Regions from separate parts of the Nonomuraea sp. NPDC050227 genome, predicted to be linked through region 1. Evidence: riboswitches for the same ligand, from Rfam matches in the RefSeq annotation. Region 1 holds a riboswitch; the other holds the start of a gene.
What was found. Region 1 has a riboswitch for S-adenosylmethionine ahead of thrC (threonine synthase). Riboswitches for the same ligand answer to the same signal wherever they lie in the genome.
Positions count from the first base shown of each region.

Region 2: linked by a shared signal. The riboswitch ahead of ACIBK9_RS05680 (aminotransferase class V-fold PLP-dependent enzyme) and the one ahead of thrC (threonine synthase) in region 1 are both predicted to bind S-adenosylmethionine.

Region 1 covers NZ_JBITJF010000006.1:608,893-619,184, reverse strand. The annotation lists gene ACIBK9_RS26390 (DUF3263 domain-containing protein) at 1-194, shown strand, start outside; gene otsB (trehalose-phosphatase) at 234-1,004, shown strand; gene ACIBK9_RS26380 (hypothetical protein) at 1,113-1,697, shown strand; gene ACIBK9_RS26375 (MFS transporter) at 1,675-2,859, opposite strand; gene ACIBK9_RS26370 (trehalose-6-phosphate synthase) at 2,901-4,325, opposite strand; gene ACIBK9_RS26365 (RNA polymerase sigma factor) at 4,357-4,911, shown strand; SAM riboswitch class I at 4,991-5,131, shown strand; gene thrC (threonine synthase) at 5,145-6,377, shown strand; gene ACIBK9_RS26355 (MoaD/ThiS family protein) at 6,403-6,678, shown strand; gene ACIBK9_RS26350 (cold-shock protein) at 6,922-7,122, shown strand; gene groL (chaperonin GroEL) at 7,467-9,095, shown strand; gene ACIBK9_RS26340 (hypothetical protein) at 9,248-9,766, shown strand; gene ACIBK9_RS26335 (YbhB/YbcL family Raf kinase inhibitor-like protein) at 9,867-10,292, opposite strand, start outside.
Region 2 covers NZ_JBITJF010000001.1:1,068,344-1,078,635, forward strand. The annotation lists gene ACIBK9_RS05645 (nuclear transport factor 2 family protein) at 1-222, shown strand, start outside; gene folB (dihydroneopterin aldolase) at 212-577, shown strand; gene folK (2-amino-4-hydroxy-6-hydroxymethyldihydropteridine diphosphokinase) at 574-1,077, shown strand; gene ACIBK9_RS05660 (DUF3180 domain-containing protein) at 1,074-1,529, shown strand; gene ACIBK9_RS05665 (acyltransferase) at 1,526-2,593, opposite strand; gene ACIBK9_RS05670 (NADH-quinone oxidoreductase subunit D) at 2,590-3,735, opposite strand; gene ACIBK9_RS05675 (DoxX family protein) at 3,859-4,542, shown strand; gene ACIBK9_RS05680 (aminotransferase class V-fold PLP-dependent enzyme) at 4,546-5,841, opposite strand; SAM riboswitch class IV at 5,888-6,003, opposite strand; gene ACIBK9_RS05685 (cytochrome P450) at 6,079-7,278, shown strand; gene ACIBK9_RS05690 (SAM-dependent methyltransferase) at 7,262-8,224, opposite strand; gene ACIBK9_RS05695 (chaplin family protein) at 8,419-8,643, shown strand; gene ACIBK9_RS05700 (DUF2520 domain-containing protein) at 8,978-9,868, shown strand; gene panC (pantoate--beta-alanine ligase) at 9,891-10,292, shown strand, end outside.

The sequences.
Region 1 (10,292 bases):
ACGCGGGCGCCAAGGAGCAGGCCATCAAGGAGACCTTCGGGTTCTCGGCCACCCGCTACTACCAGTTGCTCGGCGAGTTGATCGACAGACCGGAGGCGCTGGAGCAGGACCCGATGCTGGTCAAACGGTTGCGAAGGTTGCGCTCCACCCGTCAGCGCGACCGTGCGGCGAGACGGCTCGGCATGCGTCCCTGACCGGCTGGGTACGGCAGCCGCGTGAGGAACATCCCTGGTATGGAAGCGATCCTTAAAGATCCGTCCGGCGCCGTGATCGGGCTCGACTTCGACGGAACCCTGTCGCCGATCGTGCCCGATCCCGCCTCCGCCAAGATCCACCCCGAGGCCCCCGCCGTGCTCGCCGACCTGGGCGCGCACGTCGGCGCCGTGGCCATCGTGACCGGCAGGCCGGCGGCCACCGCGCTCGAACTCGGGCCCGGCCTGGCCGACGTGCCCGGCCTCGTGGTGCTCGGCCACTACGGCTTCGAACGGTGGGAGCACGGACGCGTCTCGGCGCCGCCGCCGCCGCCCGGCGTGCCGCGCGTCCGGGCCGAGCTGCCCCTGCTGCTCGACGCGCTCGGCCTGCACGGCGTGGTGATCGAGGACAAGGGCAGGGCGGTGGCCGTGCACACCAGGCGCGCCCCCGACCCCGAGGGCGCGCTCGCCGTGCTGCGCGAGCCGCTGGCCGAGCTGGCCGCGAAACACGGCCTGGTGATCGAGCCGGGACGCATGGTCCTGGAGCTGCGCCCGCCCGGCATGGACAAGGGCCACGCGCTCGGGCTGTTCCTGGCCGAGCGGGACGCCAGGTCCGTCATGTTCGTCGGCGACGACCTCGGCGACCTGGCCGCCTTCGACGCCGTACGCGCCTCGGGGCTGCCCGGCGTGACCGTGTGCAGCGGCTCGGCCGAGGTGACCGCGCTGGCCGAGCGGGCCGACATCGTGGTCGACGGGCCCGACGGCGTGGTGGCGCTGCTGCGGGAGCTGACGACGGCCTTCACCCGTCCCTAGAGCCCAGCCGTTCGTGAGCCGGCTCGCGGCCTTGCGCCGTCTGGGCCGGCTCGCGGCTTTCAGCCGTTCGTGATTGGGCTGCAAGTGGCGGGTCCTACGTTGGTGCGCATGTCACGACGATCTCTCGCCGCCGCCTCGGCCGCGGCTCTGGCCACTCTGGCTGCCGTGCTCGCCGTCCCCGGCGCCGCCTCCGCCGCCCCCGCCCAGCAGCTCAGGCTGCGCGGCGGCCTGACGCTCTACATCCCGATCGAGTGGGTGGTCCACCGCAAGGGCGGCGACGTCGTCCAGGTGGTCACCGGCCGGTGCGCCAAGCCGCAGGGCTGGGGCTCGCCCGAGTGCGACGCGTTCTACGTCCTCGGTCCCGCCGCGATCAAGCGGGGCGCCGAGGGGTTCGGGCCCTACACGGGCAAGGACCCGTACTATCCGGCCAGCGACGTGCAGCCCTGCCCGATCAACCGCAAGTGGGGCGAGGTCGTCGGCCCCAAGGTCACCAGGGGCTACCGGCAGATGGGGGCCGGGCACAAGGCCGCCTACAACGCCTGGCAGGCCACGTGCGTCAGCTACTCGGGCGGCGGCGTCAAGGCCCGCTTCACGCAGCGCGAGTGGTACCTGCCGAAGAGCGGGATCCTCGTCGTCGACCAGTGGAACACGCCCGGCCTGGCCGACACGCTCAAGTACGCCGACTGGAGATGAGCACCCCGGCGACCGCCAGGCCGATGACCACGGGCACCAGCAGGAACGCGTTCCCGGTGCCGTAGCCGTCGGCCAGCGCGCCGAGCAGCAGCGGGCCGATCGCCATGGCGGCGCCCGCCCACACGGGCGAGGCGGCCGCCGCCCGGTCCGCCCGGTCGCCCGAGGCGGCGATCAGCGTGCTCAGCGCGAGCGGGAACTGCAGCGACGCGCCCAGCCCGCTCAGCGCCAGCCCCGCGTACGACAGGATCGGCGCGGTGCTCGCCCAGAACAGCACCCAGCCGAGGGCCATCAGCCCCAGAGCGCCGGCCAGCAGCGGCGTGGCCGGCAGCCGCAGCGCGAGCTGCGCGCCCGCGAACCTGCCCGCCGCCATGCCGCAGACGAACGCCGTCAGCCCGGTCGCCGCGACGGCCGCCGGCACGCCCGTCCTGAGGGCGAACAGGTCGGCGGCCCACAGGTTGAACGTGAACTCCAGCGCCACGCAGCAGAACAGCACGCCCCCGGCCAGATGGAAGCGCCACCCGCCGCCCTCCCGCGCCGGGACGGCCTCCCCGGCGACCGCGCCGCCCCGCCCTCCGCCGGCCCGCCGGGGCGCGGGCCAGGAGCGGCCCAGCGACAGCGCCAGCAGGGCGCTGACGGCCGGGGTGACCAGCAGGGCGGCCCGCCAGCCGAGCGCGCTCTGCGCCACCTGGCTGAGCACGAACGTCGCCACCATCCCCACCAGCACGCCCACGGCGTTGGCCTCGCTGAGCGCGGCCGGTCCCGCGGCCCCGTGGTGGTCGCTGAGCTCGGCCATCGCCGCGTAGAGCATGACCGAGCCGAAACCGCCGGCCACGCCGTAGCCGAGCAGCGTCAGGGGCAGCGCGGAGGCGGCCATGACCAGCAGCACGCCGGCGTTCATCCCGGCCAGGCCGAACCAGCACGTCGAGCGCCGGCCGAGCAGCCTGGTGAGCAGGGGCAGCGCGAGCCCGGCGCCGATCGTCCCGACCGCCATGGCGGTGCCGTGCAGCCCGGCGACGGTGGCCGTGGTGCGCTGGTCGGCGCGCAGCAGCGGGAGGGCGGCGCTCAGGCCGTACACGAACGTGGCGAACGTGCCGAGCAGGAAGTAGATGAGCCAGGTCGGACGGTCCCGGACGAGTCTGATGGGCACTGAGACCGTCGACACCCGGCAGCCTCCGTCATTGGCAGTGAACCCGACTTCTCATGTTAAAGCAGGGCGTCGAGTTGGGATTCCAGCCACTTGTGCGGCGGCAGCGCGGTGGCCGCCTCGTGCAGCCGGTCGCGCCGCCGCCGGCGTTCGTCCTCGGGCATCACCAGCGCCTCGTGCAGCGCGTCCGCCGTGCCGCTCACGTCGTAGGGGTTGACCACCAGCGCGTACGGGCCCAGCTCGGCGGCCGCCCCCGCCTCGCGCGAGAGCACCAGGGCGCAGCGCGGCGACAGGACCGGCCCCTCCTTGGCGACCAGGTTCATGCCGTCGCGGATGGGGTTGACCAGCAGCACGTCCGCCAGCCGGTAGGCGGCCAGCGAGCGGGGGTAGTCGTCGTTGACGTTGAGGATGACCGGGTCCCAGTCCTCGGTGGCGTACTCGTCCTCGATCTCGCGCGCGCAGCGCTGCACCGACGCGGTGTACTCGCGGTATTCGGGCAGGTCGTGCCGGCTGGGGTAGGCGAAGGCCAGGTGGACCACCTTGCCGTGCCACTCCGGATGGGCGGCCAGGAACTCGCGGTAGGCCAGCAGCCCGCGCACGATGTTCTTGGACAGCTCGGTGCGGTCGATGCGGACGATCAGCCGGCGTCCGGCCACCTGCTCGGCCAGCGCGGCCATGTGCGACTCGACGTCGGGCTCGCAGGCCCGCGCCCACAGGGCCGCGCCGTCCACGCCCAGGCTGTGCACGCCGACGCGGGTCGTCCTGCCCTCGTGGGTGACCGTGCCGGCCGCGCGGTCCACCCGCGCGCCCAGCAGCGCCTCGCAGCAGTCCATGAACGCCGCCGCCCACCGGGCGGTGAGGAAGCCCGCGTGGTCGGCCCCCAGGATGCCGTCGAGCACCTCCCTGGTCACCGCGTCGGGCAGCAGGGAGAAGTACTCGGGAGGCGCCCACGGCGTGTGGCTGAAGTGGGCGATGCGCAGGTCGGGCCGCTCGGCGCGGAGCATCGCCGGGGTGAGCGTCAGGTGGTAGTCCTGGACCATCACGCGCGCGCCGTGCCCGGCCTCCTCGGCCAGCGCCAGCGCGAACGCGCCGTTGTAGTCGCGGTAGGACTCCCACTCGCGCCGGAACTTGGTGCCGAAACTGGGGGAGTTGGGGATGTCGTACAGCAGGTGGTTGACGAACCACAGGGTCGAGTTGGCCACGGCGTTGTAGGCGCGGTGGAAGGTGGCCGCGGGGATGTCGAGCATCCGCAGGGCGCCCGTGTCGTAGCCGCCGCGGTCGAGCCGGCCCCCCGGGGCCAGGCGCACGGCGCTGCGGTCGCCGTCGGACAGCGCGGCGCACACCCACAGCACGCCGTGCTCCTTGGCCACCCCCGACAGGCCCGAGACGAGGCCGCCACCACCGCGTTTCATGGTCAGCTCACCGTCGTCGTCGACGGTGAAGGAGACCGGCCCGCGGTTGGACGCCACGAGAACGCTGTTCATTTGGGCTCCCTTCGCCCATAGGATCCCAGCTATGGCGCTAGATGAGCTAACCGAGGAACTCGCCCGCTCGGCCGCGGCCGGAGACCATCGCGCGCTCGGCGAGCTCCTGGCCAGGATCGAGCCTGACGTGATGCGCCACTGCGCCCGGATCCTGCCCTATCACCAGGACGCGGAAGAAGCCTCGCAGGACACTCTGCTGGCCGTGGCGCGCAACATCGGCCGGTTCGAGGGGCGGGCCAGGTTCAGCACCTGGCTGCACATCGTGACCGCCAACTGCGCGCGCACCACGTACCGCTCGCTGAAGCGCAGGGCCGCCGAGCAGACGTCGGAGGAGCTGCCGATGCAGAAGCCCGACGCGCGGCGGGTCAGCGTGATCGCCGGCTCGCGGCTCGACCTGCTCGACGCGATGGAGGCGCTGGAGGCCGACAAGCCCGACCTGGCCCAGGCGCTGGTGCTGCGCGACATCGTCCAGCTCGACTACAACGAGGTGGCCGAGCAGCTCAACATCCCGCTCGGCACCGCCAAGTCCCGCATCCACCAGGCCCGCAAGTACGTGCAGGGAGTCCTCGGGGAGGACTATCGGTGAGACGCGTCCTCTCGCATGGTGAGACGGGTGGTCGTTTCCGCCACTTGAGAAGGTAGAGTCCTTTTCGACAACTGAATATTGCTCATCCAGAGGGGTGGAGGGACCGGCCCTGCGAAGCCCCGGCAACCCTCCCGGCTTGTGCTCGCGACCTGGCGAGGCCGACCGGGACAAGGTGCCAATTCCGGTTCGCGGTCAAGGTGGCCGCGGGCGAAGATGAGGGAAGGCCTCGCTTCATGTCGCTCGACTTTGGTCCTGCCGTCGCTCTGTCCTGCCGCGAGTGCGGCACGCGCTACCCCCTGGGTCCCAGCTTCGCCTGCCTGGAGTGTTTCGGGCCGCTCGAAGCGGCCTACTCCTTCGGCCAGGTGACCCGCGCGGACATCGAGTCCGGCCCCGCCAACATCTGGCGCTACCGCTCCCTGCTCCCGGTCCCCGCCGACGTGGCGAGCAAGCCCAACATGAACCCGGGCTGGACGAAGCTGGTCAAGGCCGGCAACCTCGGCAAGGCGCTCGGCATCCGGTCCCTGTTCGTGAAGGACGACTCGGGCAACCCCACCCACTCCTTCAAGGACCGGGTGGTCGCCATCGCCGTCGAGGCGGCCAGGAACTTCGGTTTCCACACGCTCTCCTGCTCCTCCACGGGCAACCTCGCCGGCGCGGTCACCGCCGCCGCCGCGCGGGCCGGCCTCGACGCGTGCGTGTTCATCCCGGCCGACCTCGAAGCGGCCAAGATCGCCATGGCCCGGGTGTTCGGCGGCCGGCTGATCGGCATCGACGGAACGTACGACGAGGTCAACCGGTTCTGTTCGGAGCTGATCGGCGACCCGCTGGGCGAGCGGTGGGGGTTCGTCAACGTCAACCTGCGGCCCTACTACGCCGAGGGCTCCAAGACGCTCGCGTACGAGATCGCCGAGCAGCTCGGCTGGCGGCTGCCGGAGCAGATCGTCATCCCCATCGCCTCCGGCTCCCAGCTCACGAAGATCGACAAGGGCTTCAAGGAGCTGATCGCGCTCGGGCTGGTCGAGGACACCCCCTACAAGGTGTTCGGGGCCCAGGCGGCCGGGTGCTCGCCGGTCTCGACGGCGTACAAGGCGGGGCACGACGTCGTCCAGCCGGTCAAGCCGGACACGATCGCCAAGTCGCTGGCCATCGGCAACCCCGCCGACGGGCCGTACGTGCTCGACATCGCCCGGCGCACGGGCGGGGGCGTCGAGGACGTCACCGACCCCGAGATCGTCGCCGCCATCAAGCTCCTGGCCTCCACCGAGGGCATCTTCGCCGAGACCGCGGGCGGCGTCACGGTGGGCGTGCTGAAGAAGCTCGTCGAGACGGGCAGGCTCGACCCCGAGGCCGAGACGGTGGTCCTGAACACCGGCGACGGCCTGAAGACGCTCGACGCGATCAGCGACGACGCGCGGCCCACCGCCGTGATCCGGCCCTCTCTCGACGCGTTCCGCGCGACTGTCTGACAATCCAGGAAAGGCAACAAAAACCATGAGCGTTTCTGTGCGGATTCCCACCATTCTGCGCACTTACACCGGGGGTAACGCCGAGGTGAGTGGCGAAGGGGCGACTCTTCGTGACGTTCTCGCCAAGCTTGACTCCGACTACCCGGGGATCGGCGCGAGAATTCTGGATGAATCGGGCAAGATTCGTCGTTTTGTCAACGTATACGTTGGTGATGAGGATGTCCGTTTCGCCGAGGGCCTGGACACTCCCGCCCCTGAAGGCACTCAGATCTCCATCATCCCCGCAGTCGCGGGCGGCTGACCGCCGGACCACCGACTCTTGAAGGCGCCCCTTGTGGGCGCCTTCTTGTTTTAGAACCAAATTCAACCTCGAACGACTCAGCCTTCGATGAAATTAGCGTTTTGTCGGTTGACTCTGTTGCCAAACCCCGTGCCACAGGTATGGTCGAGGGCGATCGTCTGGCTGATTTTCCCAAAAGTCATGCGATTACGGGTCTCGCGAAGGAATGGGCGAGATCTGCGAGCCCAGTAAGAGGAGTCGGAAGTGGCGCAGGGCACCGTCAAGTGGTTCAACGCGGACAAGGGCTACGGCTTCATCGCGGTAGACGGTGGTAAGGATGTATTCGTCCATTACTCAGCGATCATGATGGACGGGTACCGCTCTCTCGAACAGGGACAGCGCGTCGAGTTCGAGATCACGCAGGGCCAGAAGGGGCCGCAGGCGGAGTCCGTCCGCACGGTCTGATTCACCCTCGCTGGTATGCACCAAGGCGGGACGTGCGGCAGCGCAGTCCGTACGGGCTCGCCACTGTTTCCTCCGTCGGCTTCGCACGGCGGGCCGCGCCTCAGGGGCGGCTCGCCGTACGAACCGGCGCACCCGATGACCTGCCCGATGAGCTGGGGTGGGGTGCCCGTGGCTTGCACTCGGCAGGGTAGAGTGCTAAACAGTTCGTTGGCACTCTGTGTGGCAGAGTGCCAACAACTCGGATCGAGACGATGGGGTCTGCCGAACGGAGATGCAGGCCTATGCCGTCGCGGGCGTCGGCTCGGTCCAGGACACGCCACCCTGCATCTGGGAGGTCTAGCCTTATGGCAGCCAAGATGATCGCGTTTGACGAGGACGCCCGGCGCGGTCTCGAGCGCGGTATGAACCAGCTCGCCGACGCCGTCAAGGTGACCTTGGGCCCCAAGGGGCGCAACGTCGTGCTGGAGAAGAAGTGGGGCGCTCCCACGATCACCAACGACGGCGTCTCCATCGCCAAGGAGATCGAGCTCGAGGACCCGTGGGAGAAGATCGGCGCCGAGCTGGTCAAGGAAGTCGCCAAGAAGACTGACGACGTCGCCGGCGACGGCACCACCACGGCCACCGTGCTCGCCCAGGCTCTGGTGCGCGAAGGTCTGCGCAACGTGGCCGCCGGCGCCAACCCGATGGCCCTGAAGAAGGGCATCGAGGCCGCCGTCGAGCGGGTCAGCGAGGAGCTCTCCAAGCTGGCCAAGGACGTGGAGACCAAGGAGCAGATCGCCTCCACCGCCTCCATCTCCGCCGCCGACCCCGAGATCGGCTCGCTCATCGCCGAGGCGATGGACAAGGTCGGCAAGGAAGGCGTCATCACCGTCGAGGAGAGCAACACCTTCGGCCTGGAGCTTGAGCTCACCGAGGGCATGCGCTTCGACAAGGGCATGACGTCGATGTACTTCGTGACCGACTCCGACCGTATGGAGGCCGTTCTCGAAGACCCGTACATCCTGATCGTCAACAGCAAGGTCTCGGCCAACAAGGACCTGCTGCCGCTGCTCGACAAGGTCGTGCAGTCCGGCAAGCCGCTGCTGATCATCGCCGAGGACGTCGACGGCGAGGCCCTGGCGACCCTGGTGGTCAACAAGATCCGCGGCCTGTTCCGCTCCGTGGCCGTCAAGGCCCCGGGCTTCGGCGACCGCCGCAAGGCCATGCTGGGCGACATCGCGATCCTGACCGGCGGTCAGGTCATCGCCGAGGAGGTCGGCCTCAAGCTCGAGACCGCCACCCTCGACCTGCTCGGCCGCGCCCGCAAGGTCGTGGTGACCAAGGACGAGACCACCATCGTCGACGGCGCCGGTGACGCCGAGGCGATCTCCGGCCGGGTCAACGAGATCCGCGCCGAGATCGAGCGCACCGACTCCGACTACGACCGCGAGAAGCTGCAGGAGCGCCTGGCCAAGCTGGCCGGTGGCGTGGCGGTCATCAAGGCCGGCGCGGCGACCGAGGTCGAGCTCAAGGAGCGCAAGCACCGCATCGAGGACGCCGTGCGCAACGCCAAGGCAGCCGTCGAGGAGGGCATCGTCCCCGGCGGTGGCGTGGCGCTGCTGCAGGCCGGCGCCAAGGCGTTCGACAAGCTCGAGCTCAACGGCGACGAGGCCACCGGCGCGGCGATCGTGAAGAAGGCTCTTGAGGAGCCCCTCAAGCAGATCGCGGTCAACGCCGGTCTTGAGGGCGGCGTCGTCGTGGAGAAGGTGCGCAACCTGACCCCGGGCGAGGGCCTCAACGCCGCTTCCGGCGAGTACGTCAACATGTTCGAGTCCGGGATCATCGACCCGGCCAAGGTGACGCGCTCCGCGCTGCAGAACGCCGCCTCCATCGCGGCGCTCTTCCTCACCACCGAGGCCGTCATCGCCGAGAAGCCCGAGAAGACCCCTGCTGCTCCGGCCGGCATGCCCGGCGGCGGCGACATGGACTTCTAGGCCTCGCCTGGTCGCTGACGCATCAGAAGGCGGTTCGGATCTCCAAGGATCCGGCCGCCTTTTGTTGTGTCCGGTCCCGTTACGTTTAGTAGTTATTGACTACGGACAGTAACGAAACGAAGTGACGATTCACCGCACAAAGGAGTAGTTACATGAATTCCCGCACCGCGCGCGTTCTCGGGCTCGGAGCCGTCATGCTGGCCGCCGCGGCCGCCATGACGATGCCCGCCCAGGCAGACGACCACGGTTACCTGGACGAGGCCCTGGAGTACGTCGACGTGCCCTACTGCGCGGGCTACCTGGAACTGTACGACCGCGACTACTGCGCCTCGCCGTCCAGGTGGACGTCGCAGGACGAGCGCGGGGAGATGTCGGAGGAGGGCGAGGACAGGTCGTCGGAGGAGGCCGAGGACAGGTCGTCGGACCAGGCCGACGAGTGGTCGACGGAGGAGGCCGACGAGCGGTCCGGCGAGCGCGGGGATGCCTCGGACGAGGGCGCGGACATGTCCGGCGAGCGCGAGGACGTCTCGGAGGAGGGTCAGGACATGTCGGGCGAGCGCGAGGACGTCTCGGACGCCTTCGAGGGCGAGTCGGGCGGCGAGAGCGAGGACCTGTCGTCCAACGCCCCCGGGGACTTCACGTTCGCGGACGAGCTGGTGCAGGGCGACTGAAGCCCCGTCTGGTGGCGCCGGGCGTACTGAACCCGACGCGGCACCACGGCGAAGGCGCCCCGAACGAACGGGGCGCCTTCGCCGCGGTGTTGTGCCGGTCTCAGACGCCGAAGTGCGCGACGATGTGGCCGCGGGCCAGCGTGTTGGCGGTGATGTTGAATCCGACCACGGCCGGGCTCGCGTCGCCGCCGACGCCCAGCTCGTCGACCCCGAGCGCGTGCACCGTGAAGACGTAGCGGTGAGGGGCGCCGGGCGGGGGAGCGGCGCCGCCGTAGTCTTTGGTGCCGTAGTCGTTGCGGGCGTGGACCGCGCCGGCGGGCAGGCCCTTGAAGTCGGGGCCGGTGCCCGCGCCCCTGGGCAGCTCCGTGGTGTCGCCGGGCAGGTCGAACAGCACCCAGTGCCAGAAGCCGCTGCCGGTGGGGGCGTCGGGGTCGTGGCAGGTGACGGCGTAGCCGCAGGTGCCCTCGGGCGCGCCCGACCAGCGCAGCTGGGGCGAGACGTTCCCGCCGGTCATCCCCCAGTCGTC
Region 2 (10,292 bases), on a different contig from region 1:
GACGTCAACACCACCGTGCTGGGCGACGTGGCCGTGCTCACCTGCGTGGAGAACATCCTGACGGCGGGCGAGGAGGGTGAGTCCAGCTTCGCCGCGGGAAAGGTGGTGGCGAGCAACGTCTACATCCGCACCGCGCAGGGCTGGCGGTTGTGGATGCACCACGGCTCCCCGGTGCTCCAGGGAGACGACGACGAGGACGAGGAGGGCGAGCTTGAGGTCTGACCGCATCGCTCTCAAGGGCCTGCGGGCCAGGGGCAGGCACGGCGTGCTGCCCGCCGAGCGGGAGCTCGGCCAGGAGTTCGTGATCGACGCGACGTTGTTCCTCGACACCGCCCCGGCGGCGGCCGGCGACGACCTCACCAAGACCGTCCACTACGGCGAGCTGGCCCAGGCGCTGGTCGAGGTGGTCGAGGGCGAGCCGGTCGAGCTGATCGAGACGCTGGCCCAGCGGCTGGCCGACGTCTGCCTGGCGAGCGAGCTGGTGCACAAGGTCGAGGTGAGTGTGCACAAACCGGCGGCGCCGATCCCGCTGCCGTTCGACGATGTGATCGTGACGATCGAGCGGAGCCGCGCATGAAGGCCGTCCTCGCTCTCGGCAGCAACCTGGGGGAGCGGTTCCAGACGTTGCAGGGAGCCATCGACACGTTGTTCGACGCCCCTGGCCTGGAGTTCGTCAAGGTGTCCCCGGTCTACGAGACCGACCCGGTCGGGGGGCCGGGCGGCCAGGAGCCGTACCTCAACGCGGTCGTCGTCGCCGAGACCGCGCTGCCGCCGCGCACGTTGCTGGAGCGGGCGCTGGGCGTGGAGAACGCGTTCGGCCGGGTGCGTGCGGAGCGGTGGGGGCCGCGTACGCTCGACGTCGACCTGATCGTCGTGGGCGAGACCGTGTCCGACGACCCCGAGCTGACGTTGCCGCATCCCCGGGCCCACGAGCGGGCGTTCGTGCTGGTGCCCTGGTCGGTGATCGACCCGGAGGCCACCGTGCCGGGCCGGGGCCGGGTGGCCGACCTGCTGGCCGAGCTCGACCGCCACGGCGTGCGCCTGCGTGACGACCTGAAGCTGCAGAGGCCCGATTGAAGCCGACGCATCCCGGCCGGCTGGCCGCTCTCCTGCTCGTCGTCGCCCTGGTCGTCTGGGCGGCGGTCCGGCACTTCTACTCCGACCTGCCCATCATGCCCTGGACGGCCATCCCGACCGTGCTGCTGCTCGCCCTCGGCGAGGGTTACAGCGGATGGGTGACCAAGGCCAGGATCGCCAGGAAACCCGACACCAAGCCGGTCGAGCCGCTGGCGGTGGCCCGGCTGGCGGCGCTGGCCAAGGCGTCGGCGTACGCGGGGGCGGTGTTTGCGGGGATGTTCGCCGGGTTCGCCGCGTACACGCTGCAGATCTTCGACCGGGAGACGCCGCGCTCGGAGTTCTTCGTGGCGGCCGGGTCGTTCGTGGCGTGCGTGGTGCTCGTCTGCGCGGCCCTGTACCTGGAACACTGCTGCCGGATCCCGAAGGACTCCGACGAGCGCAAACCCGACTAGCGGCGGCGGCCGAAGAGGTAGATGACCGGCAGCGTGCAGATCAGCGGCCCGACGATGGCGATCGGCCGCTCCAGCCACCACTTCAGGTCGGGCGGGATCTTCGTGCCGAGGTTGCCGAACAACCACCACGACAGCCCTAAGGCGATCGCCATGCCGGTCGTGTGGAACAGGAACAGCGGCAGGGCGTAGCGGTTGATGAAGGAGTTGGCACGGGCCCAGCGGGGGCGTTCGAGCACGCGTTCCATGGCCGGGCGCAGCACTTCCACCAGGCCGATCTGGAAGATCAGCAGGGCGACGATGACGAACGTGGGCGGCGCCATGTTCGACCACTTGTCGCCCGGCACGCCCACCATCGAGCCCGGGTAGATGCCCGAGTAGACCAGGCCGATCAGCGCGAACAGGCCGGTCCACAGGATGCCGACGTCGTACCGGCGGGGCAGGACGACGATCCGGTCGTAGAAGAAGCCCGCCTGGTGGGCCAGCCCCCAGACGATGATCATGTTGAGCCAGCCGGCCCACTCGAAGCCGTAGCGGAAGCGCACGACGTCGACGACCAGGGCCGAGCCGCCGAGCCAGATGAGGGCCAGCACGTCGTAGCGCCTGTGCAGCCACAGGGCCACCGGCAGCAGCGCGATCAGCACCAGGTAGACGCCGAGGAACCACAGCGGGCTGAGCACGAGCAGCACCACCCGCCACATCCACTCCACGTGGAACGCCCAGGTGACGATCGCCCCGACGGAGATCCACACGCCGCACAGGAACAGCGCGGGCAGGGACAGCGCGCGGATGCGCCGCCAGACGAACGCCCCGATGCCGACGCCGCGCGCCTGGGCCCGGTTCCAGGACAGCAGGTGCACGTGGCCGCCGACGTAGAAGAACAGCGGCAGCACCTGGAGCAGCCAGGTCAGGATCCACAACCCGGAGGTGAAGCCGAGCGGGCTGGTGGGCTCGGGCCCGCTGGGCTTCCACTCCAGGATCGTGAACGCCCAGTGCCAGACCACCACGACGATGAGGCTGAGGGCGCGCAGCCAGTCGACGTACTTGTCGCGTTCGGGAGTGCTCACTTGTCGATGTCACCCACGACGAAGAACATCGAGCCCAGAATGGCGATCATGTCGGCCACCAGGTTCCCGGGCAGCAGCTCGCGCAGCGCCTGGACGTTGCCGAACGACGCCGAGCGCAGCTTGAGCCGCCACGGCGTCTTGTCGCCCTTGGAGACCAGGTAGTAGCCGTTGATGCCGAGCGGGTTCTCGGTCCACGCGTACGTGTGGCCCTCGGGCACCTTGAGCACCTTCGGCAGGCGCTGGTTGACGGGCCCGGGCGGCAGCTCGCGCAGCCGGGCGACGCACGCGTCGGCCAGGTCGAGGGAGACCTTGAGCTGCTCGAACAGCACCTCGAACCGGGCGTGGCAGTCGCCGTCGCGCCGGGTGACGACCGTGACCGGCAGCTCCCCGTAGGCCAGGTACGGGTCGTCGCGCCGCAGGTCGAAGTCCACGCCGGAGGCGCGGGCGATGGGGCCGCTGACGCCGTACTGGAGGATCTGCTCGCGGGTCAGCACGCCGACGCCCTTGGTGCGGGCGAGGAAGATCTCGTTGTTCAGGATGAGGCCCTCGATGTCGGGCACCCGGCGGCGGGTCTCGGCGACGGCCGCGGCGACCCGGTCGAGCCAGCCGAGCGGCAGGTCCTCCTTGAGGCCGCCGACCCGGTTGAACATGTAGTGCATGCGCCCGCCGGAGATCTCCTCCATGACGGCCTGGATGCGTTCGCGCTCGTTGAAGGCGTAGAAGACGGGGGTGATCGCGCCCAGTTCGAGGGGGTAGGAGCCGAGGAACATCAGGTGGTTGAGCACCCGGTTGAGCTCGGCCAGCAGCGTACGCGCCCATACGGCCCTGACCGGCGTCTCCATGCCGAGCAGCCGTTCGGCGGCCAGCACGACGCCCAGTTCGTTGGCGAACCCCGACAGCCAGTCGTGCCGGTTGGCGAGCATGATGATCTGGCGGTAGTCGCGGACCTCGAACAGCTTCTCCGCGCCCCTGTGCATGTAGCCGATGATCGGCTCGGCCGCCTCGATGCGCTCGCCGTCGAGGGTGAGCCGGAGCCTGAGCACGCCGTGCGTGGAGGGATGCTGGGGGCCGATGTTGAGGATCATGTCCTCGGTCGCCAGCTCCTTCGCGCCGGCGCCGATCCCGACCACGCGTTCCGTCATAGGGCCCATGCTGCCACCGTCCCACGGGGTGATCCAGCGTGGGGGATGGTCAAGGAATCGTATGGCAACGCATCCCGAAGCCAGACATGGGGATCAATACCGGGAACGGGGGGAGAAAGCACTGTGAAGAGAGTCCTGTTTGATGTGGCGGCCCTGATCTCCCGGGTGGTACTCGGGGTGATCTTCGTGGCGCACGGCTGGCAGAAGTGGCAGGGCGGGCTCGGTGCCGCGGCGGGGCAGTTCCGGGAGATGGGCGTGCCCATGCCCGAGTTGTCGGCCGGATTCGCTGCCATCGTCGAGCTGGTCGGCGGTGCCCTGCTGATCCTCGGCCTGCTGGTCCGGCCGGTGGCGTTGCTGCTGCTCATCGACATGATCGGCGCGATCGTCTTCGTGCACGCGGGCCACGGGGTGTTGTCGCAGGGCGGGGGCTGGGAACTGCCGGGCGCGCTGGGTGCGCTGTCCTTGATGCTCGCCGCGCTGGGTGGCGGCCGCATCGGGCTCGACGGCATCTTCCACTCGACGTACCGCCGTCGCAGGGAACGCCAGATCGCCGAGGACGACCTCGCCGCGCACCGCCCGGCCCGGCGCGCCGAGCCGACGACGGTCGTCACCGAGGGGCCGGCCACGCAGGTCGGGCCCGAGGGCGGCCCGACGACGCCGGCCCGGCCCGAGGGCGAGGTCGAGCAGCCCAACGTGCCGCGGCAGCCCAACGCGCCGCGCCCCGGGCACCTCAACGACGAGGACATGCGGGACATCGACGCCCTGGTGTCCGACGAGCCGCATCAGCAGAAGCCGCCCAACCGCTGAGCGTCAGCGGCTGACCAGGTCGCGCAGGGCCTCGACCAGGCGGTCGACGTGCTCCTGCGTGCTGCCGATGCCGATGGAGGCGCGTACCGCCGAGGCGGTGCCGTCCTCGCAGCCGCCGTCCGAGGCGCCGAGCAGGTGGCGGACGAACGGGTGCGCGCAGAACTTGCCGTCCCGCACGCCGATGCCGTACTCGCCGGACAGCGCCTCGGCCACCTCGCGGGCCGAGTAGCCGTCCACGACGAACGACACGATCCCCACCCGCGGGTGGTCCTCGCCCCACAGCGACAGCTCGCGCACCCCGTCGATCGACGCCAGACCGGTACGCAGCCGGGCGATCAGGCGCTCCTCCGCGCGCACCAGCTCCGTCCACCCCGTGGCGGTGAGCGCGTCGCAGGCGGCGGCCAGGGCGATGGCGCCGAGCACGTTGGGGGTGCCGGCCTCGTGGCGGGGCTCGGGGTCGTCGTGCCACTCGGTGGTCTCGCCGACCGAGCGCACCGCGCCGCCGCCCTTCAGGTACGGCTCGCCCGCCGCCAGCCAGTCACGGCGTCCGACCAGCACGCCGGCGCCGAAGGGCGCGTACAGCTTGTGGCCGGAGAAGGCCACGTAGTCCAGGTCGAGCGCGGTCAGGTTGAGCCTGCGGTGCGGGACGAGCTGGGCGGCGTCCACCAGGATCCGGGCGTCGTGCCGGTGGGCGATGTGGGCGAGGGCGGCGATGGGCCACAGCTCGCCGGTGACGTTGGAGGCGGCGGTGACCACGAGCAGCTTGGGCCCCTCGATCCCGGCCAGCGCCTCGTCGGCGGCGCGGACGGCCTCGCCGGGGAAGGCGGGCGGCGCCAGGCGCACGGACCGCTCCCAGGGCAGCAGCGAGGCGTGGTGCTCGGAGTCGAAGACGACGACGGTCGTGCCCTCGGGCAGGCAGCCGGCCAGCAGGTTGGTGGCGTCGGTGGTGTTGCGGGTGAAGATGACGGCGTCGTCCGGGCGGGCGCCGACGAAGGCCCGGACCGTGTGGCGGGCCTGCTCGTAGCGGGCGGTGGTGAGCTGGGAGGCGTAGCCCGCGCCGCGGTGGACGCTGGAGTAGGCCGGGAGCGCGGCGGCGACGGCGGCGCTGACCGGCTCAAGACAGGGGGCGCTGGCCGCGTAGTCGAGGTTGGCGTAGCTCACCAGCCGGCCGCCCTTGACCGGCACTTCGAGGTCGGCGCCGAGCACGGCGGGGATCGACCGACCGGAGGCGGCGGCAGGGGCAGGGGCCTCGGCGGCGGCCTGGGCGGGAACGGAGTTGAAGATCGTCAGCGTGGACACGGCACAGCTCCTCACGGGTCGGTCGGACCCCTGGGAGCAGCCACGGAGCCCGCGCTTGCCCGCCACACCTCGTGACGGACCAGGTCTTCACCCGGGGCACCCCGCCGCGGACGCGAGGGTTGCCGGCCAGCTAGCCGGGGCTTGTCGCTGGCACTCATGACCTACGACGGCACTATAACCGACACCCGGGCATGATTCGCAAGCTCAGCAGGTCAACCCGTCTCATAAGATGAAATCGTGCGCTTTGATCCCTGGAATCCGGATTTCGTCGTCGACCCTTATCCGGCGTACGACGAGCTGAGGCGCGAGGCGCCCGTCCGCTACTTCGAGCCGTCCAACCAGTGGCTGATCTCCCGGCACGCGGACGTGAACGCGCTGCTCAGGGACCGGCGGCTGGGCCGCGACTACACCCACGTCGCCACGCACGAGGAGTTCGGCCGGCAGCCCGCGCCGGAGTTCCAGGAAGCCTTCTGGCGGGTCAGCAGGAACGGCATGCTGGAGGTCGAGCCGCCGGACCACACGAGGCTGCGCCGGCTGGTGTCCAAGGCGTTCACGCCGCGCATGGTCGAGTCGCTGCGCCCGCGCGTCCGGGCCATCGCCGAGAGCCTGATCGACGCCTACGTCGAGAAGGGCGGTGGCGACCTGATCGCCGAGGTCGCCGAGCCGCTGCCGGTCACCGTCATCGCCGAGATGCTCGGCGTCCCCGAGCAGGACCGTCACCTGCTGCGCCCGTGGTCGGCCGACATGTGCGGCATGTACGAGCTCAACCCCAGTCTGGAGACCCAGCACCAGGCGGTGCGCGCGGCCGAGGAGTTCGAGTCCTACCTCAAGGACCTGGCCCGCGACCGGCTCGCGAACCCCGGCGAGGACCTGGTCAGCGCCCTGGCAGCGATCCCCGAGCTGACCCTCGACGAGCTGGCCGGCACCTGCGTGCTGCTGCTCAACGCGGGCCACGAGGCCACGGTCAACGTCACCGGCAACGGCTGGCGGGCCCTGCTGAAGAACCCGGGCGAGCTGGCCCGGCTGCGCGCCGACCGTTCGCTGCTGCCGACCGCCATCGAGGAGCTGCTGCGCTACGACACCCCGCTCCAGCTCTTCGAGCGCTGGGTGCTGGAGGACATCGAGGTGCACGGCGTGCGGATCCCGCGCGGCTCGGAGGTCGCCTGCCTGTTCGGCTCGGCCAACAGGGACCCCGAGGTGTTCGAGGACCCGGACCGGCTCGACCTGGGCCGTCCGGACAACCCGCACATCTCCTTCGGCGCCGGCATCCACTTCTGCCTGGGCGCGCCGCTGGCCAGGATCGAGCTGACGGAGTCGTTCACCGCGCTGCTGGACCGGGTCGGGACGATCGAGCTGCGCGCGGAGCCGGTCTACAAGCCGGGCTTCGTCATCCGCGGCCTGCGCTCGCTCGACCTCGACGTCACCGGCTCTGGCTGAGCCAGCCGAACCCGCCGAGCCCCGCCGGATCGATCAGCTCGCCCTCCTCCGACGCCCGCGCCAAGGCGCGCACGTAGCCGCGCGGATCGGTGCGGGCGAGGTCGACCGGCGGCCGGGCGCCGGTGAGGCCCAGCGCCCGCAACATGTCGCGCTGTGTGGACAAGGTTGTGGATATCGCGCCGGCCCGCCGCCCGGCCTCGGCGCACGCGTCGAGCGCGACGTGGGCGGTGATGTCGCAGGTCCCGTCGGGGATGGGCGTGACGACGGCGCCGTCGCGGTAACCGGTCAGCGTGCCACAGAGCGGTCGGTTATCCACAGGGTGTGCATAATCCACGGCTATCGCCCGGCCGCGGGCGAGGCGTACCAGAACGGAGGCCCAGGCGTCGTCACGGGGACGGCCGATCTCGGCTCGGGTGCCCACGTGCGGCAGCGGCCACCAGCGGTCGAGCCATTCGCGGTCGGCGGGCCGCAGCGGGCCGCCGAGGCGCTCCTCCCCGGTGCGGGTGTTGACCATGACCAGACGCGGGCCGCCGGAGGTCTGCTCGGCCACGTCGAGCGGGATGTTGTCGAGCCACTCGTTGGCGACGGCCAGCCCGGTGATGCTGGACGGCAGGCAGCGGCGCCACTCGATCTCGTCGGGCAGGCCCGGCGGCCTGGGTGACAGGTCGACGCACGTGACCCGGAGCCGGTCGCGCAGAGCGGGCTCGGCCAGGTCGAGGACGCGGCGGACCAGCACGCCCTCGCCGGAGCCGATGTCGACCAGGTCGAGCCACTCGGGGGAGCCGAGGTCGCAGTCGACCTCCGCCAGCAGGGCCAGGACCGCCTCGGCGAACACGGCCGAGGCCCCGACCGAGGTGCGGAAGTGGCCCGAGGGGCGTTCGCGGAGGTAGAAACCCTCCTCGCCGTAGAGCGCGCGCTCGGTCGCGGCGCGCCAGGTGAGCCACATGAGGCTGACTATCTCATGACTCCGGCCATCAACACGCTAAGTCATTGATTGACTACACTTGGTCGCTACATTGCGCTAACGTTTACGTACTGTCACCGAGCGACTGCGTTTCGCCCATCCGCGGTAAGCGGCGAGCCGGTTCGCTCCACCAAAGCATTGCGGCCTCCACGGCCGCATACTGAGAGGAGCCCCCCGTGAAGAAGACTCTGGTCATGGCAGGTGCCATTGCCCTGCTGGCGCTGGCGGCCCCCGCGTACGCCGACGACGTCACCCACGGCAACAACGGCATCCTGAGCGGCAGCCCGATCCACCTCCCCATCACCGCCGTCGTGCCCGTCTGCGGCAACAACATCGGCATCCAGGCCGTGCCGATCAACGGCTGCCAGGGGAGCCCCAACACCGCGGTCTACAGCCGCTGAGGCAGGGAGAGCCCGGACCGCTCGCGCGCGGTCCGGGCTCTGATCCCGGCCGGTCAGTCGGCGGATGACCGGTCAGCGCACCTCCAAGAGGTCGCATCCAGGCGGGCGTCGGGTTGTCAGGACTCGGCGCCCGTCGTCGTGCGTGGACCCCTCTCCTCATCTCTTTCGACAGGGGGTGCACGATTCGTATGCCCCTGTCGCATTTGTCGTTAACTCAACAGGCGGTAAAGCGGCGGACATGCCTGGCCGCGTTCGTCGGCCCGCGACATGTGCGCCGCCGCCCGCCGGTTACGCTGGTCGGCAGTGCCATCACGGTCGACAGGGGTGAGACGTCATGGACGCAGGTGATCGCCCGGCACGGCTGACCGTCGGCGTGCTCGGGGCGGGCAAGGTCGGCTCCGCGCTCGGCGCCGCGCTGGCGCAGGCGGGCCACCGGATCGTCGCCGCGAGCGGGGTCTCCGACAGGTCGCGGAGGTGGGCCGCCGACCGGCTCGGGGTCGAGCTGACGCGGCCCGACGAGGTGGTGGCCGCCGCCCAGCTCATCCTGCTGACCGTCCCCGACGACGCGCTGCCCGACCTCGTGGCCGGCCTGGCCCGTACGGGCGCCGACCTCCAGGGCAAGCTGCTCGTCCACACCAGCGGCGCGTACGGCCTGTCGGTGCTCGAACCCGCCGCCGGGGTGGGCGCGCTGCCGCTCGCGCTCCACCCGGTCATGACCTTCACCGGCCGCGACGACGACCTCAACAAGATCACCGGCATCTCCTTCGGCGTCACCGCGCCCGACCTGCTGCGGCCCGTCGCCGAGGCGCTGGTGATCGAGATGGGCGGCGAGCCGGTCTGGATCGCCGAGAGCGACCGCGCGCTCTACCACGCGGCCCTGGCCAACGCCGCCAACCACATGGTCACCCTCATCGCCGAGTCCGAGGAGCTGCTCGGGCGCATCGGCGTCGAGCACCCGGGCCGGATGCTGGGCCCGCTGCTCGGCGCGGCCCTCGACAACGTGCTGCGGCTGGGCATCGCCGGGCTGACCGGCCCGGTCGTCCGCGGCGACGCCGGCACCGTGCGCAAACACGTCGACGCGCTGATCCTGGCCGCCCCCGAGGCCGCCGACGCCTACATCGCGCTGGCCCGGCTCACCGCCGACCGGGCGCTGGCCGCGGGGCTGCTCAAACCGGAGGAGGCGGAGCGGCTGCTCGACGCGCTTGGGGGCAATATATGGACCTGACCGTCGGGTGTGGAGGGCAGCAATGGATCTGATCGTGGCCGGCAACCGGGACGACCTGGCGAAGGCCCGTGGCACGGGCAGCGTGGCGCTGGTCCCGACCATGGGCGCGCTGCACGAGGGCCACCGGTCGCTGATCAGGGCCGCCCGGGTACGCGCCGACCAGGTCGTGGTCAGCATCTTCGTCAACCCGCTGCAATTCGGTCCTAACGAGGATTTTTCACGCTATCCCCGTACGTTCGACGCCGATCTCGACGTGTGCCGGGAGGAGAGCGTGCACGTCGTGTTCGCGCCCTCGCCCGAGGACATGTACCGCCCCGACCGGCAGGTGAGCGTCTGCGCGGGTGAGATGGGCACGATCGTCGAGGGCGCCTCCAGGCCGGGCCACTTCGACGGCGTGCTGACGGTGGTGCTCAAGCTGTTCAAC